2 regions of the Ideonella sp. genome follow, and region 2 is predicted to be linked to the other one. Evidence: riboswitches for the same ligand, from Rfam matches in the RefSeq annotation. Region 2 holds a riboswitch; the other holds the start of a gene.
What was found. A riboswitch is a leader RNA that binds a small molecule or an ion and turns the genes downstream of it on or off. The one in region 2 is predicted to bind thiamine pyrophosphate.
Positions count from the first base shown of each region.

Region 1: another riboswitch for thiamine pyrophosphate. It lies ahead of thiC (phosphomethylpyrimidine synthase ThiC); the one in region 2 lies ahead of ACE3SG_RS21165 (TonB-dependent siderophore receptor).

Region 1 covers NZ_JAYSDQ010000002.1:55,974-67,666, reverse strand. Annotated here, with positions in the region: gene ACE3SG_RS03105 (hypothetical protein) at 175-816, opposite strand; gene ACE3SG_RS03100 (IS5 family transposase) at 1,440-2,795, opposite strand; gene ACE3SG_RS03095 (hypothetical protein) at 3,049-3,267, shown strand; TPP riboswitch at 3,395-3,498, shown strand; gene thiC (phosphomethylpyrimidine synthase ThiC) at 3,573-5,462, shown strand; gene ACE3SG_RS03085 (FAD-dependent oxidoreductase) at 5,467-6,522, shown strand; gene thiS (sulfur carrier protein ThiS) at 6,519-6,737, shown strand; gene ACE3SG_RS03075 (thiazole synthase) at 6,743-7,540, shown strand; gene ACE3SG_RS03070 (GGDEF domain-containing protein) at 7,723-8,817, shown strand; gene thiD (bifunctional hydroxymethylpyrimidine kinase/phosphomethylpyrimidine kinase) at 8,900-10,462, shown strand; gene ACE3SG_RS03060 (NADPH-dependent FMN reductase) at 10,822-11,406, opposite strand; gene ACE3SG_RS03055 (acyl-CoA thioesterase) at 11,471-11,693, opposite strand, start outside.
Region 2 covers NZ_JAYSDQ010000017.1:57,973-69,665, forward strand. Annotated here, with positions in the region: gene ACE3SG_RS21140 (helix-turn-helix transcriptional regulator) at 1-1,147, shown strand, start outside; gene ACE3SG_RS21145 (hypothetical protein) at 1,172-1,858, shown strand; gene ACE3SG_RS21150 (hypothetical protein) at 1,910-2,467, opposite strand; gene ACE3SG_RS21155 (hypothetical protein) at 2,746-3,384, shown strand; tRNA gene ACE3SG_RS21160 (tRNA-Asn) at 3,507-3,582, opposite strand; gene ACE3SG_RS21165 (TonB-dependent siderophore receptor) at 3,620-5,734, opposite strand; TPP riboswitch at 5,798-5,905, opposite strand; gene fdxA (ferredoxin FdxA) at 6,023-6,346, opposite strand; gene cobA (uroporphyrinogen-III C-methyltransferase) at 6,464-7,240, opposite strand; gene ACE3SG_RS21180 (phosphoadenylyl-sulfate reductase) at 7,243-8,064, opposite strand; gene ACE3SG_RS21185 (DUF934 domain-containing protein) at 8,061-8,567, opposite strand; gene ACE3SG_RS21190 (nitrite/sulfite reductase) at 8,567-10,312, opposite strand; gene ACE3SG_RS21195 (patatin-like phospholipase family protein) at 10,474-11,373, shown strand; gene ACE3SG_RS21200 (phasin family protein) at 11,650-11,693, opposite strand, start outside.

The DNA of each region.
Region 1 (11,693 bases), on a different contig from region 2:
GATGGATCTCTACATCCCCAGACAAGACGGCTTTACCGTGCTCGATCCAGACGGTACCACTCACGTTCACGAGTGGAAGGAAGCTGTCTGGTACTGGAAGCGGATCAACGCCGCTCCCTAGCATCCGTGGCTCAAGAGTCGCGAGCGCTCCGTACGATGTTGAGCCTGCGTCCTCTATCGCGTCCAAGCACTCAGCAGCATCGCTTGATTTGGAGCGAGGTTGGTTGCCATCACTGTCAGCACCAGGGCAAACCCGGCGAGAGCCGCGACAGCGGCGCGCGGTCGTGACGAGTTCGCGCCGACTCTCAGCCCGCAGTAGACGCGGTAGGTCACCCAGCAGTATCCGAGCAGTACTAACAGATCTTGCCAGATGACTGGGGAGGGGTTTCCAGCGAGTGTGGCAGCGGCCCGCAGCCTTGTCGCACTGACCGTTAGCATAGCAACGATCGGTAGGACGGCCATGGCGAAAAGCGCGTTCGCTAGATGCGTAGGGAACGGTGTTGATCGCACGCCGATGGCGCTCGGTGCCGCAAAGGCAAAACCCATGATGGCCAGGTGCAACACGTTGAAGAACACGGCCCCGATGGCGTACTGTGAGGGGTCTTTGACTTCGACAACGGACTTGAGCACGAAGAAGTGGATCGCCGCGAGGAGGACTGCATTTAAGGCTAGAACCGCGGCAACCTCCTTGACGCGCCGGCTGCGGCGATAGAACTTGGAGGGATGAACTACCAATAGCAGGAGCTTCGGTCCGGAGCGGGCTAGCGAGTCGGTGGCGTCTACCGCGGCCTTCTTTGCCTCTTCGATCCAGCTCATGCAAACTCCCTTGCTGCGCGGCACGATGTTGTTGAACGTCTGCGCCGGTCATCGTAGCGCGCGACGTGCCAGCTGGTGCTGGCCGAACTTCACTAGGCGCAGGTCAGGGGCAAGTTCAAGGATCAGGTCGATGCGCGCGGCGCGAAGGTTCAATGGTCAGCTTCAGCCGGACGTGAGCATCTTTGCCTAGAGCTTGCCCAACTTCGACAGTCGGTGTCTGCTATCAGAACAGCACCGTGCTTCACGCCCAGCTCGTATGGCCACTTGGCTCAGACGTGCTTCGATCCGAGTTCGCACTTCCGACTACTTGGCGGTATCCGCCGGACAGGCCAACTGCAGCTGATCGGTGCGTCGCCGGCCTCCGCGGGGCACAGCACGGCGGTCTGTCGGACCGACGCGTCGATCACCTGATCGTTCGACCCTGCCGCGTCCTTCGCTGCGCAGAAACTTCACGCATTGGTCCACGACGTGCCCAATGACAGCACACGCACCCGCCTGAGCTAAGTGCGTACCGCCGAGAGGAAGCCACGGCAAGTGGAAGAGACACTCCGCGACCATGAGCACGGGTTCACCGACAAGGAGCCCTAACAGCAGATAGCTAGTCCGCCCTGAACAACCCGTTTTCACCCGACTGCGGGGCGAGGCATTGAAGCTGAAGGCGAGGACGAGACGGGGTCGACGAGCATGAGCCAGCCAATGAATGCCAAGCAAAGCACCCGCAGGTGCCGCAGGATCATCCTCAGGTTGTGCCCGGCGCCGCACAGCAGCGCATGAAGCGCATCGCCAACGGCGCCCTTGAGCCAGTTCTTGGCGAGCAGTCCATCGGCCTTCATGTGGCCGATCATCGGCTCGACCACCTGGCGGCGCTTGAGCAACTTCTTCAGCCGCGGTGGCAGCCGGCGCGTATGGCTGATGATCAGCCGAATGCCGCTGGGCGGCTGCACACCGCGGTAGCTCCGGTCCGCCAGGACGGTCTTGGGCGTGTGTCCGGTGAGGATGCCGACCTGTTCGAGTTGGCTGTCCACGGTGTGACCGTCATACGGGTTGCCCGGCATTGAGCGCATGCCCACCACCAACCCTTCGTTGGCAGTCACCGCCACCGACACCTTCACGCCGAACTCGTAGGGCGTGCGGGCCTTGCCCTTGGCGATGCACTCGACCTCGGGCGCGTGCAGCGCGTACAGCTTGTTCTTCGAATCGCGCCGCTGCTGGTGCAGCCGCTGCGCCAACTCCAGCCTGTCCTTGAGGGCGCCTGCGATCTCGCCGCCAACGGCCTGGGCCTTACGTTGCACATCGCGGATCACACGGCCCAGCGACGTGCGCAGCTTCCTGATCTCGCGCTGCATGCGCCGGTACTGTTTGGCGTGGGCGTAGCGCCCGGCCTGGGCTTCGGCGGCCTTGCCCACGCGAGCGTAGCTCTGGCGCAGCGTGATGCCTGCATCTTGTGCTGCGGCCACCAGATGCTCGCGGGCCCGGTTGAGCAACCGGCTGTCGGTGGGGTGCGCAATCGCCTTCGGAGCCACCGTCGTGTCCAGCACCACGGTGTCCAGGCTGCGGCGCTTGATCACGCCGGCGCGTGTGGCCGCTTCGATGCTGTGGGCCAGCAGCCATTCGCAGCCTTCCTCGCCAATGCGCTGTCGCCAGCGCACCAGGCTCGACGGATCGCACGGCAGTTCATGGCGGAAGTACCGCTCGCCACTGAAGTGCTGCCAGTACGGGTTCTCGCACCAGCGCTCGACCACCGCCTCGTCGCTGAGCGCGTACACGTGCTTCAGGTACAGCAGCGCCGCCATCAGCCGCGTAGGCAGCGCAGGCCGCCCGGTGGTCGATTCGAACTGCGGGCTCCATTTGTCGGTAAACGCCTGCCAGTCGATCAACGCAGCCAGCTTCACCAGCTCGTGCCGTTGGTCGATCAGGTTGACCAGTTCGGTGCGAAACAGGTCGTGGTCGCTGCGCTCTTCAGCCGGCTTCGTGCCCATTCAAACCTCGGGGCAGTTTGCAAGGATTCAATATCCATTGAGCCTCAATCCTGCAATCTCCACCATCGGCAATCGCCCGCCAAAGCCAGCATTCATGCGGGTTGCAGGCGTTTTTCAGGGGCGGACCACTTAGCGGCTGTCGCCGTTTTGCTTTGTGGCCCGCCCAGCGTGGGCCGGGGCATTCTCCTTGGCATGCCGCGCCGTTTCACGCACCATCGCCCTTGCGCCAATCGGGCGCGCCAAAGGGGTGACGATGAACTTCAGCAATGACGCGCTGCTCGCGGCTGCGGCGGCCATCGTGGCGGGGCGTTTGCAGTCGAGGGCCGCGCGCGAGGTGAACGGTGCCACCGCCGACAACGTGAGCGAGATGCTCGCGCAGGCGATGGCCGAGGTGCTCGGTGGCGTGGACCTGATGGAAGAGCGAGCGAAGTCCGAATCGATGGACACCTGGCAGCGCCTTTCCGGCGAGTAGTGCTGCACGGGCGAGCGCTGTTTGCCAGCGCTCCGCCCCTGCTGCGGCGATTTCCGCTGTCTCGACGCACGCCTCTCGATCGATACCGAATTGCGTTGACAGTGGTTCGCCCGGCCGCGCAGAATGCGCGCCTGCTCCGGGGTGCACGCATGGTGCGTGCTGAGATGGTTGATCCGAACCCGAGAACTTGAACCGGTTAGTACCGGCGTAAGAAGAGCCGTCGATCCTTGAGTCGCGCTGCCCTGCCTGGGCGAGCGCGCCACGGGGCGACCTTCGGAGCAACGACCTTGTTGCGAAGGACCGCCATGAACGCCCCCGAACGCCTGGACGAGCTGCTGTCGCTGACACGCGAGCCGTTCCCCGCCTCCCGCAAGATCCACCTCACCGGTTCGCGGCCCGACCTGCAGGTGCCGCTGCGCGAGGTCAGCCTGACCAACGGCGAGACGGTGGTGCTCTACGACACCTCGGGCCCCTACACCGACCCCAGCGTGGCGATCGACGTGCGCCATGGCTTGGCCGGCCTGCGCCTGGGCTGGATCGAGCAGCGGCGCGACACCGAGGCCTACACAGGCCGTGCACCGCAGGCGTTGGACGATGGCGCGAAGCAGGTCGAGCGCATCGCCGACAGCCTGGCCACCTTGCGCGCCGAAGCCGCGGCCTTGCAGCGCACGCCGCGCCGTGCCATCAGCGGTGCCAACGTGACGCAGATGCACTACGCCAAGCGCGGCATCGTGACCCCCGAGATGGAGTTCGTCGCGCTGCGCGAAAACGGCCGGCGCGAGTGGATGGCGCAGTACCTGGCCGATGCCAAGCGCGAGCAACGCCGCGCCGGCAACGGCATGGGTGCGGTGCTGCCGCGCGGGCCCATCACGCCCGAGTTCGTGCGCGACGAGGTGGCGCGTGGCCGCGCGATCATCCCGGCCAACATCAACCACCCGGAAATCGAGCCGATGGCGATCGGCCGCAACTTCCTGGTCAAGATCAACGCCAACATCGGCAACTCTGCGGTCACCTCGAGCATCGAGGAAGAGGTCGAGAAGCTGGTCTGGTCGATCCGCTGGGGCGCCGACACGGTGATGGATCTCTCCACCGGCCGCCACATCCACACCACGCGCGACTGGATCGTGCGCAACTCGCCGGTGCCCATCGGCACGGTGCCGATCTACCAGGCGCTGGAGAAGGTCGGCGGCGTCGCTGAAGATCTGACCTGGGCGATCTTTCGCGACACGCTGATCGAACAGGCCGAGCAGGGGGTCGACTACTTCACCATCCACGCCGGCGTGCGGCTGCCGTTCATCCACCTGACGGCCGACCGTGTCACCGGCATCGTCTCGCGCGGCGGCTCGATCATGGCCAAGTGGTGCATCGCGCACCACCAAGAGAGCTTCCTGTACACGCACTTCGAAGAGATCTGCGAGATCATGAAGGCCTACGACGTGAGCTTCTCGCTCGGTGACGGCCTGCGCCCCGGTTGCGCTTCGGATGCGAACGATGAAGCCCAGTTTGCCGAGCTGCGCACACTCGGCGAGCTGACGCAGGTGGCGTGGAAGCACGACGTGCAGACGATGATCGAAGGCCCGGGCCATGTGCCGATGCACATGATCCAGGCCAACATGGACGAGCAGCTCAAGCACTGCCACGAGGCGCCGTTCTACACGCTGGGCCCGCTGACGATCGACATCGCGCCGGGCTACGACCACATCGCCAGCGCGATCGGCGCCGCGATGATCGGCTGGATGGGCACCGCGATGCTGTGCTACGTGACGCCGAAGGAGCACCTGGGCCTGCCCGACCGCGACGACGTCAAGCAAGGGATCATCGCGTACAAGATCGCCGCCCACGCGGCCGATGTTGCCAAGGGCCACCCGGGCTCGCGCGCCCGTGACGACGCGCTTTCGAAGGCGCGCTTCGAGTTCCGCTGGACCGACCAGTTCAACCTGAGCCTGGACCCGGACACCGCGCGCGACTTCCACGACGAAACGCTGCCCAAAGACAGCAGCAAGGTCGCGCATTTCTGCTCGATGTGTGGCCCGAAATTCTGCTCGATGAAGATCACGCAGGAGGTGCGCGACTACGCTGCCAACCTGGGTGTTGCCGAAGCCGAGGCGCTCGACCGGGGCATGGCCGAGAAGTCCGGCGAGTTCCGCGCCGGTGGCGGCGAGATCTACATCCCGATCCATAACGACAAGGCTTGATGGCATGGTCGCCATGCATGTGGGCATTGCAGGGGCAGGACTGCTGGGTCGGTTGGCGGCCTGGCGGTTGGCGCAGCGTGGCTGCCGCGTCAGTGTGTTCGACCCGGCCGGCGGGCCGCAGCCGACGTTCGACGGGCAGGGCGCCGCCGCGTTCACCGCCGCCGGGCTGTTGAGCCCGATGGCCGAGCGCGACGTGGCCAGCGACCGTGTCGCGCAGCTGGGCTGGCGTTCGATCGGGCTGTGGCGCGGCATCGTCAAGGCGTTGCCGGGCGAGCCGTACTTTGCCGAGCGCGGCAGCCTGCTGCTGGTGCACCGGGGCGACCTGGGCACCGCGCAGCGCACGCTGGCGCGCCTGCCCGCGCCGGGCAGCGGCGCCCGCGCCCCGGTGGCGCTGACGAGCGACAAGTTGGCCGCGGTGGAGCCGGCGCTGCGTGGCGTGTCGCACGCCTGGCTGCTGCCTGGCGAAGGCCAGATCGACACGGTGCAGACGATGCGTGCGTTGCACGACGGAGCGCCGTCGGTGCAGTGGCATTGGGGCCAGCACGTGGCCGAGCTGATGCCGGGCGCGTTGCGTGTGATGGACCGGGGCGTGCCGGGCGACTGGCAACGCTTCGACGCGGTGCTCGACCTGCGTGGCCTCGGCGCAAGGCCCGAACTGCCGCTGCGCGGTGTGCGGGGCGAGACGGTGTGGTTGCGCGCGCCGGGCCATGGCCTGACGCGGCCGTTGCGGCTGCTGCACCCACGTCACCGCATCTACATCGCGCCGCGGCCGGGTGATGTGCTGGTGGTCGGCGCGAGCGAGGTCGAGAGCGAAGACCGCAGCGAGGTGTCGCTGAAGAGCGCGGTCGAGCTGATGTCGGCCGCGCAGAGCGTGATGCCTGCGCTGCAAGAGGCACGCATCCTGCGGCTGGACCGCAACCTGCGGCCCGCGTTGCCCGACCATGAGCCCCGCATCGACGTCCAGCCCGGCCTGGGCCGCATCAACGGCCTGTTCCGCCATGGCTGGTTGATGGCGCCGGCACTGGTCGACGACACGCTGCGCACGATGGAGCTGGCATGAGCGGCACCTCGCGCAACGCCGTCATCGTCAACGGCGAGCCGGTGGCTGGCGCCGAAGGGCTGAGCCTGGCCGAGCTGCTGCTTCGGCTCGGCGAACCGGCCGACCAGGTGGCCACCGCGCTGAACGGCAGCTTCGTCGCGCGCGACCGCCGCGACGAGGTGCAACTGGCCACGGGCGACCGCATCACGGTCTTCAAGGCCATCGTCGGAGGGTGAAAGAGATGACATCGAGCAGCACCACGCCGTGGTCGCTTTACGGCACCAACCTGGCCAGCCGCTTCCTGATCGGCAGCGCCGGCTACCCGTCGCCCCAGGTGCTGCGCGACGCCATCGCCGCCGCCGGCGCGCAGGTGGTGACGGTTGGGCTCAAGCGTTCGCTGGCCGCCGGCGCGGGCGACAACGGCTTCGTCGAGATCGTGCGGGCCAGCGGCGCGCACCTGCTGCCCAACACCGCCGGCTGCCGCACGGCGCGCGAGGCGGTGGTGCTGGCCCAGATGGCGCGTGAGCTGTTCGGCACCCGTTGGGTCAAGCTCGAGGTGATCGGTGACGAGCACACGCTGCAACCCGAGCCGTGGGAGCTGCTGGACGCGGCGACCCAGCTGGTGCGCGAGGGTTTCCAGGTCTTTCCGTACTGCACCGACGACCTGGTGGCCTGCCGCCGTCTGCTCGACGCCGGTTGCGAGGTGCTGATGCCCTGGGGCGCGCCGATCGGCTCGGGCCAGGGTCTATTGAACCCCTACGCGCTGCGCACGCTGCGCGAGCGGTTGCCGGGCGTGCCGCTGATCGTCGACGCGGGCATCGGCGCGCCACACCATGCGGCGCGGGCGATGGAGCTGGGTTTCGACGGCGTGCTGCTGAACTCGGCCGTCGCGCAGGCGCGCGACCCCGTGCGCATGGCCGCTGCGTTCGGCCATGCCATCACGGCCGGGCGCCTGGGCTACGAGGCCGGCGTGATGGCCCCGCAGGACATGGCGGTGCCCAGCACGCCGGTGGCCGACGGGCCGCTGTTGATCGGCTGACAGCGGGGTGCAGATGTCAGCCAGCTGCCGAGGAACGCACAAACCCCAACGCCTTGTTGCAGGCGCTGGGAATTGCTTTCTCCAGTTCGCGCCGCATCGGCCGACAACGATCGGATCTCTCCATTTCCGATCGCCGCCCACCGATGCCATTTGCCCGCACCCCTGCCGAATTCGATCGAGGCATGTCGCGTGGCGCTTTCTGGCTGATGCTGCGGCGCATCGCGGTGTTCGCCGCCTGTGTCGACCTGGTCTACCTGGTGGCGTTCTTCGCGCTCGGCATGCCGGTGCTGGCGTTGGTGAACCTGCTCAGCGCCGGCATGTATGCCGCGGCCTATGCGCTGCTGGGCCGGCGCCGCAACCTGCCGGCCGTGGCGCTGATGTGGACCGAAGTGATGGGCCATGCCGGCGCCTGCACGATCTTGCTCGGGTGGGACAGCGGCACCCACTACTTTCTGCTGGTGTTCCTGCCGGCGGTCGCGGTGAGCCGCTCGCCGCGCTACGCGATCGCGGCAATGGGCTTCGTGCTGGCGGCCTACCTGGGGCTGGATGCGGCGACGCAGACGATCCCCGTGGCCTACCCGCTGGACCCGGGGCCGTTGATGGCTTTGCGCTGGCTCAGCATCACGGTCGTCTTCGTGATGTTCGGCTACACCGCGCGCTACTACACGCAGCGGGTGCACGAGGCCGAGGGCCGGCTCTACGACCTGGCCACGGTCGACCCGCTGTCGGGCCTGTGGAACCGGCGGCATTTTCTGCAGATGGCGCACGCCGAGATCGACCGTGCCAGCCGGCATGGCACGCCGCTGGCGTTGGTGCTGGCCGACATCGACCACTTCAAGCTCGTCAACGACCAGCATGGGCACGACACCGGCGACCGCGTGATCCAGCATGTGGCCGGGTTGATGCGGCATCAGGCCCGCACCGGCGACCTGATCGGCCGCTGGGGTGGCGAAGAGTTCGTGATGCTGCTGCCGATGACCGACGGCAACGGTGCGCTGGAGCTGAGCGAGCGCATGCGCGCCAGCGTCGAGCAGGTGGCCTGCCAGCACGCTGGCGTGACGGTGCCGGTGACCATGTCGCTCGGCGTGTGCGAGGTGCTGCCCGGCCAGCCGCTGGACCACGCCTTCAAGAACGCCGACGCGGCGCTCTACACCGCCAAGAACGCGGGCCGCAACCAGGTCTGCGTGGCGCCGCTGGCCCTGCCGGCGCGCCCCACCACGCCGCAAGCCGCGCGCAGCCTGGCCGAGGCCCCGGCGCACGCGCTGCCGGCCGGTTGACTCTTTCCATCTCAATCCGCTGTGCCCCGGCACCGGGGCTGGCGCCTCGCGTGTCGGTGCGTGGCTTCTGTGAGCACACACCATGACCCCACCGATCGTCTGGAGCGTTGCCGGCACCGATTCGGGCGGCGGCGCCGGCTTGTCTGCCGACCAGCGCGCTGCCGATGCCTTGGGCACCCACCTCTGCCCCGTGGTGGCCGCGGTCACCGCGCAGAACAGCGTGGCCGTGACCCAGGTGCAGCCGGTGCCGCCCGACTGGCTCGATGCCCAACTCGCGGCGCTGGCCGCCGACATGCCACCCCGCGCCATCAAGTGCGGCCTGCTCGGCAGTGCCGACAACCTGCGCGTGCTGCTGCGCTGGGTCGACCAACTGCGCGCCGACCATGGCCCGATCCCGCTGGTGGTGGACCCGGTGCTCGGCGCCAGCACCGGCCGCGCCTTTGTCGACGAGGCCTTGCTGGCTGCCTACCGCGACGAGTTGTTGCCCCGCGCGACGCTGCTGACGCCGAACCGGCGCGAGGCGGCGCTGCTGCTCGGCGAATCGCCGGAAGGCGCGTGCGAAGCGTCAACCGTGCCGGCGTTGGCACGCGCGCTGCGTGAGCGCGGTGCCCAGGCGGTGGTGATCACCGGCGGTGACAGCGCGGCCTCCGACGACCTGGTGCTCGACTGGCTCGACACCCCGCAAGCCGCCGGCTGGCTGGCCGCGCCCCGCCTCGATACGCCTCACCACCATGGCACCGGCTGCACCTTTGCCAGCAGCGCCGCCGCGGCGATGGCGCTGGGCCATGTGCCGGCCGATGCGGTGGTGCTGGCCAAGATGGCCACGCTGCATGCGCTGCAGCGCGGCCGCGCCGCCGGGCAGGGCGCAGGGCCGGTGCGCGCTGCCGCGGGCTTTGGCCAAGATCCGTCGTGGATGCCGATGTTGTCGTGGGGCGAGGTGCCCACGTTCGCACCGCCGCGCGACACGCTGGACGAGCCGCTGGGCCTGTACGCCATTGTCGACAGCGTCGCGCGCATCAAGCAGGTGCTGGCGGCCGGCGTGCGAACCGTGCAACTGCGCATCAAGGCCGACGTGGCAGACGCGGCGCGGCTGCGCGCTGAGATCCAGGCGGCCGTGCAGGCCTGCCGCGCGGTTGGCGCGCTGCTGTTCGTCAACGACCATTGGGAACTGGCGGTCGAGCTCGGCGCCCCGGGCGTCCACCTGGGCCAGGAGGACCTGGCGGCGCTCGGCCCCTCGGGGCAGGCCGTGCTGGCCGCCAGCGGCATCGAGCTCGGCATCAGCTCGCACAGCCTGTGGGAACTGGCGCGCGCCCGTGCGCTGGCACCGCGCTACATTGCCTGCGGCCCGGTCTGGCCCACGTTGACCAAGGCGATGCCGTGGCGCTCGCAAGGGCTCGACAACCTGCGCTGGTGGTGCCACATGGCCGGGCGCCCGGTGGTGGCGATCGGGGGCATCCTGGCGCCCGAGCAGGCCGAGGCCGCGGCGGCCTGCGGGGCCGATGGGGTGTGTGTCGTTCGTGGCTTGGGCGCCTGGCCCGAAACCACCGTGCCGGGCTTCAGGCAGGCCGTGGCGGCGGGGCGGCTGGCGCCGATCGTGGCGCCACCACCGTTGCCGCACGCCATGCTGGCGGCGGCAGAGTTTTGACCTTTGTTCGTATCAGGACATGCCGCCGCGGTAGAGCTGGGACGTGGCGGAGCCGCTCGATTGCACCTGTACATCCTGGCCTGCGGCCTTGAGCCAGGCGGCCCATCGTTCGACATGCGCTTTGTCCGGATGCCAAGGGCCAGCAGAAAAAGCGCTGCGCTCCCTTCGACCCTGACCGTAAACCACCCGCCACAACACCGGTTTTCCCCACGAGTTTTTTGAATGACCCGCCGCATCGTGGCGCGGGCCTGAAGCAGATTTTGCCTCGGCTCAGGTGTCGAAACAGGGCAGTGGCGTTTTCGACATGACAAATGCCCGCCGCCGTGGCGGCGGCCGGGCCACGGTGGCCGTTGCGCCCTTCAGCGCGCCGCGAGCTTGGCGGCGAATGCCAGCAGCGCGTCGACCACGCCGGCCACCGCCGCGGCCGTCTTCGGGTCTTTCAGGGCGCCGCTCTCGTCGAACGCGTCGCCGGCGCGGCTGAGCGCGTTCTGCTGCGGCTGCACCACCATCTGGAAGTTCATCTGGAAGTACTGGCGCAGGTAGTTCATCGAGCGCAAGCCACCCAGCGCGCCGGGCGAGGCCGAGAGCAGGCCGACCGGCTTGTTGGCGGTGGTGGCCAGGCCCGTGGGCAGGCCGTCGCCCGCGCCCAGGCGCGAGAGCCAGTCGAACGCGTTGATCACCAGCGGCGTCGGAAAGCCGTTGTACTCGGGCGTGACGACGAGCATCGCGTCGGCCTCGGCCAGTGCGGCCTGCAAGGTGCGAGCACCGGCGGGCACGCCGCTGGCGGCTTCGAGGTCGCCGTCGTACAGCGGCAACGCCAGCGCGCGCAGGTCCAGCAGGTTCACCTCGGCGCCGCGGGCGCGTGCGAGGCCGGCCACCACATGGGCCAGGCTCAGGTTGAACGAGCCCTGGCGTTGGCTGCCGGAGATCAAGAGCAGTTTCATCTTCGTCCTTGTTTCGTCCTTGTTCGTCCTTGCTGTTGGCTCGGGCACCAGCGGGGTGCCGGCCTCAGAGGCACATGGCCTTGATGTCTTCGGGGATCGGGATCGACTTGAGCTTGTAGCTGCCGGGGATGCGCACGACGAAGGCGCGCGTCTCGCGGCCTTCGCACAGCAGCTCGTCGTCGCGAATGATGCGGTGGTGCTGGATCAGCACCCGCGCCCGCCACTCTTCGACATGGGTGTGCACCTCCAGCGTCTGGCCGTAGGTGGCCGGGCGCAGAAAGCGGGTG
Region 2 (11,693 bases):
CCGCGCCGGGCCTGCGGCCGAATGCTTCAACGTGGTGGCCGATTGCGACGAGGCGCCGGCGCCGCTGCGTGTCGAGGCCCTGGCCGGGCTGGCGCTGGCGGTTCATGGGCTGGGCGAGCATCGGCGGGCGGCGCGCACGCTGGCCTTTGCGATGAACCTCGCATCGGCCCAGGCCGCCGACATGAAGCCGCTGCTGGAGGCGGCCGAGCTGGAGCTGAAGGTGACGGCGCGGCTGCGCCAGTATGGCGACGCGGCGGCGGCGTGGATGGACGTGCCGCCGGCACCGGCCACGTTGCTCGACAAGGCACGCACACTCGCGCAGACGCCGATCTTGTCGCAGCGCCTGGTGTTTCTGGCGGCGCTGTGCGAGCCGGGGCTGGGCGCGCCGGGCGGCGCGGCCGGTGTGTTCGACGCGCTGCGCTGGTGGCGCGATCGGCGCCTGGCCCCGGTCGAAGAACTGGGCCGCATCGAGGCGGCGCTGGCGCTGGTCGAGCAGGGTGATGCGCACACCGCGGGCGACGTGCTCGGTGCGCTGGCCAGCGACGACACGCGCATGCTGCGCCACCGCCACGCGATCGAGCTGGCTTTCGTCGTGTCGAGGCTGCATGCGCTGCAGGGCCGCTACATGGATGCGCTGCGCTGCTTTCGGCAACACGCCAGCCAGGCGCTGACGCGCATGCGGACGGAGCTTCAGCGTGTGCCGTACTCGCGATTTCTCGAGCTGCAGGAGCGGGCCGACCAGACCGACTCGGACCAGCTGCGGCTGCCGCTGCGCTACCGGCGCGCGTACCAGTTCATCGTCGAACACCTGAACGAGAAGACCTTGTCGGTGCGCCGCATCGCCGCGCACATCGACGTCACCGAGCGTGCCTTGCAGATGGCGTTTCGCACGCACCTGGGGCTCACGCCGGCCGAGCTGATCCGGCGCCTGCGCATGGCCCGCATCCGCACCGAGCTGCAGCATCTGGCCGGGCGCGACAGCGTGCTCGCGGTGGCGAACCGCTGGGGCATGGGCAACCGGTCGACGCTGGCGCAGAACTACCGCCAGCACTACGGCGAGGCGCCGACGGCCACGTCCGGCTTTGTCGACCTGCTGTGCGTGGAGGGCGAGATGGACCTGCCGCAGCTCGCCGCCATCCAGGCCTGAGCTTCTCGGCCGATTGACCGACGCGTGACCATGCGCCCCGGCACGCCGAATGTCCCGCCGCGTGGGCCGCCAGCCACCGCCACGGCGGCAGCGCCAGAAGACGCCAAGGCAGCGGCCCCCGGGCCCGACACCGGCCGGCGCGGCCGGGTCGACGCATCGGGGCGGCGCTCGGCGGCGGTGCAGACCCTGCTCGGTGCGGTGGCGCGCGCGCTGCTCGACGAAGATGAGGCGATCGGAGCCCCACTCGGCCAAGGGCGCGCCGACGAAGCGGCCGGCCAGGCCGAACCCGGTGCGATGCCGAGCGCGGCCGGCATCGCCCCGGTCGCCCCGCGCCCGCGGCGGACGGCGCGCGCCGGTGCACGCGCGACGCTGGCCTCGTCGACGCGAAGCGCCGGCGAAGTAGCGGCAGACCGCGACCTGTGGTCGGCCGACGTCAACGGCGTCGAGGGGCCCTGGGCCGTCGCGCAGACCGATTCGGACGAGCGCACCGCCCGCCGCAGGGCGGGCCCGCGCGCTGCCGGGCGGCGTGTGGTTGGCATCGGCTTCGGTGCGGGCCTGTCGAGGTCGGGGCTGTGGGGGGCATTGCTCGCCGCCGTGGCCGCGCTCGTCTTGCTGACGGTGGCGGGCGGCTTCGATCTGGGCGATCGCACGGATGACCGGGGCGGGCCGCAGGCGCCGACGATGCGGCCCGAGAAGGCCGCCGATCACTGAACGGCGACGGGGCCGTCAGCCAGGTAAAGGCCGCGCCGGGCCGCGTGGCGCTCAGCTGCCGTCGCGCGCGGGTTGGGTCTCGCGCAGCACGCGCTTGAGGGTCTCGACGACGATCGGGATCTCGTCTGGCGCCAAGCCGCCGTGCGTCTTCAGGAAGTCGGCGACCGGCCGGCCGCTGCGCAAGCCGACCGGTACGTCGCCACGCAGGGTCAGCGATTTCCGGGCGAAGTCTGCCGCGTTGGTGTGGCAGGCACTGCAGTGCTGGGCAAACAGCGGCGGCGTGGCGACCTGCGCCGCGAGCATGCGCGTGACGGGCGCGACGAGGTCCGCCGTGAGGTAGTGGTGCTGCAGGAACAGGTCCAGGTTCTGTTCGTGGTGCGTGCCGATGAGGCGCCCGTCTTGTACCTGCAGCGTGCGGCGTGCAAACGGCCCGGCATCGCCATGACAGTCCTTGCAGCGCGTGTCCCAGTAGCGATGGAGATCGCGGTCGGTGTCGGCTGCCGGGGCGGCGCCGAATGCCGCGATGGCCGCACCCAGGCAGCAGGCCCAGCCGATGAGCGAGGCGCCGAGCCGCCGCTTGCGGCGCATGGGGATGCCGGCCTTGTCCACAGGCTGATTCTGGCGGCCGCCCGGGCAGACGGCAACACCTGCGCGACGCGACCTCGGTTCGGGCATGGGTCTTTGGGGAGGCTGCGGGCGGCGTCTTGTGGCCGCCGTTTGCGCTGGCGCAAGCTTGGTTCAACGGGTGTTGCGTGGCCCGCATTTGCTAAGCCTTCGATAAGACTAGGCGTGCCCAATCGGCGAGTTCAATGCCTAGGAGGTGACTCATGAAGTGCGCAAGAGACTTGGGGTGGGGTTTGCTCGTGGTGGGCGCAGGCCTGGTGGCCATGCCCGCGTCCGCGGCGACCGGGATCCAGATCGGTGCCAGCGGCAAGACCTACGCTTCGTCCGCCTGGCAATGTGGCCTGCACCCGGTGAGCGGGATGGGGCCCTACGTGCAGGCAGGCTTGTACAACCCGAAGCGAAAGGCGACCGGCAAGGTGTCGCTCAACGGCAGTGTCGTTGCGACCGTCACCACCGCGAGCCCGGACGCCACCGTCTGGTTGAGCAACGGGGTCGACACGGTGGCGGTGGCCACCGGCAAAGTCGCGGACAGCTACACCTTCGATGCCAGCATCACCTACCCCGAGCAGCCGAATGCCTGCATCCCGGACACGCGGGCCAACACCTTCAATGGTGACCTGGAGTACGCGGCAAGCGGCAAGTCGTACGCCGTGGTGACGCCGGGCTGCGCGTTCAACCCGCTGACGGGCCGTGCCCAGCCGTTCGTGAACCTGTTCGACAACGGTGCGTATCTGTTGAACGTGTCGGTCAACAACGTGCCGCTGACGCAGCTGAGCGCACAGCGGCCCCACACGCCGGTCTTCTTGAGCGCCGGCCTGAACGTGATCTCGGCGGCCAACGGTGCACTGTCGACGGACTACTACGTGCGTGACGGCGGCACGGGTACCTGCTCGCTGGGCTGAGCGCGCGGCGCCCGCCTCGCCCGAGGCGGTGCGCTGAGTCGAGGTCAGCAGCACCGATGCCCGCGTGAGGCCACAAAGCACAAGGCCCGCAACACGATTCGCGTTGCGGGCCTTGTTTTGTTTGGCTCCCCGACCTGGGCTCGAACCAGGGACCTACGGATTAACAGTCCGGCGCTCTACCAACTGAGCTATCGGGGAAGTGAAGCCTCAGATTATAGACAGAAAAATAGGAGTTCTACAAGCTGGTCTGCAAAGAGATGCGAAAGCTGCGTGGCTCCAACGGATAGAGGTAGGCGTGGCTGAACTGGTAGGGGCTCTCACGCCAGGCGCGGCGGTCGAACAGGTTGTCGACACCGGCACGCAGCAACCACTCGTGGCCGAGGGCGCGCGTGGCGTAGCGGGCGGCCAGGCCGGCGGTGGTCCAGCCGGGGATGCGGGCGCTGTTGTCGTCAGGCAGCACGTAGCGCGGGCCTTCGTAGCTCAGGCTCGCCTGGGCGCTGAGGCCGGTGATCTCGGTGAACTGCCAGCCGGCCATCAGGCGCAGGTTGCGCTCGGCCACGTTCGGTGGCGTGCGGCCGTTGAGCGCCTCGTCGCTGGCGCCTTCGCGGCGCGCGCGCAGCCACATGCCGCTGGCCTGCAAAGTCAGCTGACCAGTGTGCAGCTCGCCGCTGGCCTCGATGCCGCGGTGGCGGGCGTTGCCGTCGATGCGGCGGGTGCAGGTGCCGCTGGCGTCGTCGCACAGGTCGTCCGCCGTCGGCCGGCGGATGTCGAACGCGGTCAGGCTGGCGTTCCACTCGGCCTGAGAGAACTTCAGGCCCAACTCGACCTGCTCGCTCTTCAACGCCGGCAGCGCCTGGCCGGCGTTGGTGTAGTTGGGCAGGCTCGGCGCAACGTCGCTCTCGACCCCCTGGCCCCAGCTGCCGTAGACCAGCAGCGCGTCGGTCCACTGGTGGCTGAGCGCCACCCACGGGGTGGTGAACGATTGGCGGTAGTCGGTGGCATTCGCGTCGTTCGAGCGCTGCAAGGCGCTGTGGCGCAGGCCCAGCCACAGGCCGGTGTCCTGGCCCAGCGCCAGGTGGTCGCGCAGATGCAGCTCGGTGCTGCGCTCGTGGCGGCCGGCGGCGGTGTAGGGCTCGGGCACGGGGGCGGGGACCTGCACGCTGCCGTCGATCTGGCCGGTGCCGGCCGGTTGGTAGATCTGCTCGTTGGGGTGCAGGCGGAAGTCGCTCCACTGCACGCCGGTGGACAGCTGGTGGGCCAGGCCCCACCACTGGGCGCGGCCGTTCAACGTCAACGCGCCGGCCACGGTGTCGCGGCGCTCGCCCTCGCTGCGGTAGTCGTAGAGGTCGAAGCTGCCGTCGCTGCAGTAGCGGTCCCACTTCTCTTCGGCAGTGCAGCCGTAGGGGAAGGCGATGCGGTCGTCGGTGCGCAGGCGCTGGCTCATCACTTGAGCCTGCAATTGCCAGTCGGCGCCCAGGGTCTCGGTCCAGCGCAGGCTGGCGGTGGTGCCGTCGAAGACGACCGGCTTCGACCAGGTCTGGTTGTTGAGATTCAGCCGTGGGTCGATGCTGCGCGCCGAGGGCACGCGGTCGCCCAGCATGCTGAAGCCGGCCATGCTGGGCTGCGACTGGTGGCTGATCTCGATCTCGGCGTCGAAGCGGCGGTCGGCCGTGGGCTGCGCGCTGCCGGCCAGCGCCAGCAGATGCCGCTGACCCTTGGCGTCATGGATTTGCGGGTCGAGCGATTCGACCGCGGCGTTCAGGCGCAGGCCGAGCGCACCGCCGTCGCCGAAGCGGCGCTCCAGGTCGGCGGCGGCCTTGAAGTTGCCGCGCTCCGACCAGCCGAGAAAGACCACCGATTGGTCGCTGCCGCGCGGCCGCTTGACCACCAGGTTGGCCAGGCCGCCCGGTGCGCTGGTGCCGGCCTGCGCACCGGTGGTGCCCTTGAGCACCTCGATGCGTTCCTTGTTCTCCAGCGCGATCGCGGTCTCGGCGTTGATCGGCAGGCCGTCGCGCAGGTAGTTGTAGTGGTTGTCGAGCACGAAGCCGCGCACGGTCAGCGCGCTCCAGTAGCCCGGGGCGTTGTAGGCGTCGGCGATGCTGGCGTCGAGCCGGGTCAGGGCCGACAAGGCGTTGGCGCCCACGTCTTCGAGCTGGCTGCGGCTCAGGCTGAGCGCCTGGAACGGCGACTTCGACAGCGGTGCATCGCCGAAGCCGGCCACGCTGGCGGGCAGCGCGTCGAGGCGGCCGGTGATGGTGACCTGCTCGGCGGCCTGGCCGGCGCAGGTGGCGTGGAGCGCGGCCAGGGCCAGCGCATGCAAGGTGAAACGGGTGCGGTACGGCAGTGCCATCAGGGACTCGACAGGTCGATGGCAGGTCGGCAAGTTCGGGAGGGGCCACCACGCGAACGCGCGGCGCCGTCTGAGCTGCTTCCCTGCGCGAGGATTACCTCAATCAGGTTCAAAGGGTTTTTCTCAGTCGGCACGGCCCCGGAAGGCCCGCCAACACCCCTAGCGAATGGCTGCCACGCTCAGTGCCTGGCAGCGGCGCGGATTATCGCCGCGTTCGTGGGCGCCCGCGGCACCCGCAAAAAAGCCCGCCGCGACGAAGGCCTGGCGGGCTTGATGTGGATCAGCAGATCAGCGGATCAGCTGGTCCAGCTTGTCTTTGCGGTCTTTCCACTCGTCGGCATCGGGCAGCGCGGCCTTGCGCTTGGTGATGCTCGGCCAGCCCTTGGCCAGATCGGCGTTGATGGCGATGAACTTCTGCTGGTCGGCCGGCACGTCTTCCTCGGGCAGGATCGCGTTGACCGGGCACTCGGGGATGCACACCGCGCAGTCGATGCACTCGTCGGGGTCGATGGCCAGGAAGTTCGGGCCCTCGCGGAAGCAGTCGACTGGGCAGACGTCGACGCAGTCGGTGTACTTGCAGCGGATGCAGGCTTCGGTGACGACGTGGGTCATGGGGTGGCGGTGAGAAGTGAAGAGAAGGGCTCGGGCGCCTGGCTCCGCCCTGCGGGGAACCGGCGCTGCCCGCGCAACGCTGCGCGGCAAAGCATGCGATTTTAGGGCCTGAGGCCTTCAGCCGGCGGGATAACCCTCGGGCAAGGCACAGTCCACGGCGAGCGGGTCTTCGCCCGACGCCGCTCCAGGGGCCGTCAGCGCAGCGGCGCCGACGCCGACGGTGACCACCGCCGGCCGGCCGGCGTGCAGCACGCAGGCGGCGGCCAGGCTGCCAACCTGATGCTCGCTGACCAGTTGGTCGGGCCAGCCGGCACGCGAAACCACGCTGACCGGCGTGTCGGCCGGCCAGCCGGCGTCGGCGAGGCAGCGCGACAGCTTGGCGAGCTGGCGGCCGGCCATGTAGAACACCTCGGTGTCGGCCCGGCGGCCGGCATGCAACTCGCGCTCTTGCGTCATCGCGGTGGTCAGCGACACGCTGCGGCCGTTGCCACGCCGCGTGAGCGGGCGGGCCGACGCGGCCGCGGCCGCCAGGGCGGCGGTCACGCCGGGGATCACCTCGCTGGTGATGCCGGCCTCGGCCAGCGCCTGCAGCTCTTCTTCGAGCCGGCCGAAAACGCTGGGATCGCCGCCTTTCAGCCGCGCCACCCGCGCGCCCGTCTGCGCGTGTTGCACCAGCAGCGCGTTGATGCGCGCCTGCGCGGTGGTGGTCGAGAAGCCGCGCTTGCCGACGTCGATCCACTCGGCCTTGGGGGCGAACTCGCGCAGCGCCGGGTCGGTCAATGCGTCGAACAGCACCACGTCGGCGCGGGCCAGCGCACCGGCACCGCGCAGCGTGATCAGGTCGGCCGAGCCGGGGCCGGCGCCGATGAAGATGACATGGCCGCGCCCGGGCATGCTCAGGCCGCCACCGCTTCGCCGCGGTCGGTGATGCTGGGCTGCTGCACGGCATGCAGGCCGCATTCCTTGGCCTTCTCGTCTTCCCACCACCAGCGGCCGGCGCGGAACTCTTCACCCACCGCGATCGCGCGGGTGCAGGGGGCGCAGCCGATGCTGGGCATGAACTGGTCGTGCAGCGCGTTGTACGGCACGTCGTTGGACTCGATGTAGTGCCAGATGTCGGCCCAGCTCCAGTCGGCCAGCGGGTTGAACTTGATGCGGCCGTTGGCCTCGACCTCGCGCAGCGGCACGGCGCCGCGGTTGGCGCTCTGCTCGCGGCGCAGGCCGGTGACCCAGGCTTCGCGGTTCTGCAGCATGCGGGCCAGCGGCTCTAGCTTGCGGACCTGGCAGCAGCCTTTGCGCAGCTCGATGCTCTGGTACATCGCGTCGTCGCCGTGGCGGCGCACGAAATGCACCACGGCCTCTTCGCGCGGGCTGTAGACCTCGACGTCCAGGCGGTAGCGGCTTTCGATCTCGGGGATCAGCGCCAGCGTCTCGGCGTGCAGCTTGCCGGTCTGCAGCGTGCCAATGGCGATCGGCAGGTTCAGCTTGGCGATCAGGTCGGTCAGCACCATGTCTTCGGCACCCAGGCTGGTGGCCTGCACGATGCTGCCGGGGTGGTCCAGCGCGGCCTGGCGCAGCTGGGCGATGGTGGCTTCGACGCGCTCTTCGTAGCCTTCGGTGTGGCGGGCGTAGAGCGAGATGGCGCTGGACGCAGCCGCGGCGGCGGGGTGAGCGCCGGGCAGGGCAGAGGTCAGCGGCAGGGACGAAACGGCGCTCATGCGGGAACCCTCGAAAACAGCGGGCGTGTCTGGTGCACGTCGCCCTGGTAGTGCTCGGAGACGATCGTCAGCGTGCGTCGGGCGCTGGCCTCGCTCTGGCCGTCGCGCAGCTGCACGGCATCGAAGCCGGTGCGCTGCAGCAGCGGCAGCATGTCGACGACCACGTCGCCGGTGGCACGCACTTCGCCGGCGTAGCGCAGGCGGGCGCGCAGCACGCGGGCCTGGCTGTAGGCGCGGCCGTCGACCCACTTGGGGAACTGCAGCGCAACGAGTGCGAGGCGGGGCAGGTCTTCGGCCAGGTCTTCGACCTCGGCGGTGTTGGCCAGCGTCAGGCCCACCGGCAGGTCGGCCGGCCATTGCCCGCGCACGGCTTGCCACTGCTCCAGCGTCAGCAGGCTGTGGGCGGCGATCGGCGGGATCGGCAGCGGGCCGTATTCGCCGACCGGCGTGCGCCACGGGTCTTGGGCGGCTTGGACGAAGTTCATCTGGGTGGCGGCGCTCATCACAGGGCCTCGGCGGTTTCGGCCACCGCCACTGCTGCCGGCTTGGCGGCCGGTGCGGCGGTGTCGCGGCGCACGGCATCTGCCGCGGCCCGGAAAGGCGGCACACCCAGGCGGCGCGCGGTGTCGATGAAGTGCTCGCCGGCCTGGCGCTGGCGCAGGTAGACGTCGATCAGCGCTTCGACCACGTCGGGCACTTCGTCGGCCGAGAACGACGGGCCGATCACCTTGCCGGGCGTGGCGGCGCCGCTCAGCGTGGAGCCGTCCGAGCCGGCGACCGAGATCTGGTACCACTCGGCGCCGTCCTTGTCGACGCCGAGGATGCCGATGTGGCCGGTGTGGTGGTGGCCGCAGGAGTTCATGCAGCCGCTCATGTGCACGTCGATGTCACCGATGTCGTACAGCGCGTCCAGGTCGTCGAAACGCTCGGTGATGCCGGCAGCCACAGGGATCGAGCGGGCGTTGGCCAGCGCGCAGAAGTCACCGCCTGGGCAGGCGATCATGTCGGTCAGCAGGCCGATGTTCGGGGTGGCGAAACCGGCGTCCTTGGCGGCGTGCCAGACCGAGAACAGGTCGGCCTCGCGCACCCAGGGCAGCACCAGGTTCTGGTCGTGCGACACGCGCAGCTCGCCCAGCGAGTAGCGGTCGGCCAGCTGGGCGGCGGCTTCCATCTGCTCGGCGGTGGCGTCGCCAGGGGCCTGCCCGGCGCGCTTGAGCGACAGCGTCACGGCGCGATAGCCCGGCACGCGGTGGCCGTGCACGTTGCGTTCGAGCCAGCGCAAGAATGCGGCCGGCGCCGGGCCGGTGCGGTGGGGGTCGAAGCCGTGGGTGGCCGGGTGCACGCCGCCGGGCGTCTCGAAGTGGCGCGACACGCGCTCCAGCTCGGACACCGGGATGATGTGCTCGCGGCCGTCGGCGTCTTGTTCGAGGATCTTGGCGAACTCGGCGTTGACCGCGTCGACGAACTTCTGGCCCTCGGCCTTGACGAGGATCTTGATGCGCGCCTTGTAGGCGTTGTCGCGGCGGCCGTAGCGGTTGTAGACGCGAACGACGGCTTCGAGGTAGACGAGGATCTCTTGCCACGGCACGAACGCATTCGTGACGGTGCCGATGACCGGCGTGCGGCCCATGCCGCCACCCACCAACACCTTGAAGCCGACCTCACCGGCGTCGTTCTTCACCAGTTGCAGGCCCACGTCGTGCCAGGCAATGGCCGCACGGTCTTCGACCGAGCCGCTGACGGCGATCTTGAACTTGCGCGGCAGGAACGCGAACTCGGGGTGCAGCGTGCTCCACTGGCGCAGGATCTCGCAGTACGGGCGCGGGTCGACGATCTCGTCCGGCGCGATGCCGGCGAACGCGTCGCTGGTGATGTTGCGGATGCAGTTGCCCGAAGTCTGGATGCCATGCATGTCGACTTCGGCCAGCAAATCCATCACATCGGCCGACTTCGGCAGCGGAATCCAGTTGTATTGCAGGTTCTGGCGGGTGGTGAAATGGCCGAAGCCGCGGTCGAACTCGCGTGCGATGCGAGCCAGCTGGCGCAACTGGCGCGACGACAATTCACCGTAAGGCACCGCCACGCGCAGCATCGGCGCATGGCGCTGGATGTACCAACCGTTCTGCAGGCGCAGCGGGCGGAAGTCGTCGTCGGCCAGCTCGCCAGCCAGGTTGCGGGTGAGCTGGTCACGGAACTGCGCTGCGCGCTGGTGCACGAACTGGCGGTCGAACGAGGTGTATTGGTACATGGGTTCTGTAGAGGGTGCCCAGGCGAAACAGGGCTTGGAGGCACTCTACGGATTCGTTATATGCTTGAAAAGAACACAAATTTCACTTGAATATTCCATCAGAATCTAAAGACGCCGTTGCGGCGCCAAACGCCGGCCGCCGGGCCCTGTGCTGGCGCCTGATGTGGGCGGCTGCTGCCGGCCTGCCGTTGGCGGCCTGCCAGACGGCGCCGCCCCGCCCGCCGGTGGTGGCCGAGCAGCCGATCGCGCCGCCACCGCCGCCTGCGGCGCCCCCGGTGCCGCCGCGGCCACCCCGGATTGGGCTGGCATTGGGCGGCGGGGCCGCGCGCGGGTTCGCCCACATCGGCGTGATCCAGGTGCTGGAAGAGCAGGGCATCCGGCCCGACCTGGTGGTTGGCACCTCGGCCGGCAGCCTGGTGGCGGCGATGTACGCGTCGGGCAAGAGCGGCGTCGAGATGGGCTCGCTGGCCCAGTCGATGGACGAGTCCGGGCTGACCGACTGGTCGTTCCCGGGCCGCGGGCTGATCCGCGGCGAGGCGCTGGCGCGCTACGTGCGCAGCCAGACCGGCGGCCTGAACATCGAGCAGATGAAGATGCCGCTGGGCATCGTGGCCACCGACCTGGGCGATGGGGCGCCGATCCTGTTCCAGCGCGGCGACGCGGGCGTGGCGGTGCGCGCGTCCAGCGCGGTGCCGGCGGTGTTCCAGCCGGTCAAGATCGGCAGCCGTGAGTATGTGGACGGCGGCCTGGTGTCGCCGGTGCCGGTGCGTTTTGCCCGGCAGATGGGGGCCGAGCTGGTGATCGCGGTCGACATCTCGTCGCCGCCGGACGGCAACGCCACCGGCGACGCGATGCGCATGCTGCTGCAGACCTTCGCCATCATGGGTCGCAGCATCAACCGCTTCGAGCTGAAAGAGGCCGACGTGGTGCTGCGCCCGGGGCTCAACGGGGTTTCTGGCGCCGACTTCACGGCCCGGATGAAGGTCATCCAGTCGGGCCGCGAGGCCGCGCTGGCAGCCTTGCCGCAACTGCGCCAGCGCATCGCGGCGCTGACCCGCTGAACTTCAAGAAACCGCGCCAAGTGCGCGCCAGGCAATAAAAAACCCGGTGGTCCGCGAGGACCAGCCGGGTTGGAAGGTACCTGGAAAGCCAGTCTTTCAAGAGGTACCGAGGAGACAACCTTCCATGAAGGCCACGCCGCTCAGGCACAGCGTGGCGTTCTGAGAGACAACCGGCAGGCGGCGGAAGTTCCGTCGCTTTGCGGTGGTCGCGCACACAGGTGCGTCGTTCCCCCGGTTGGCTCTCTTGTCAGAGCACTTCAGGCATGCCTTCGGGCCTTAGGCCGTGGCGGCGCGGCGGGCGGCCTTCGGGGCCGATTGGG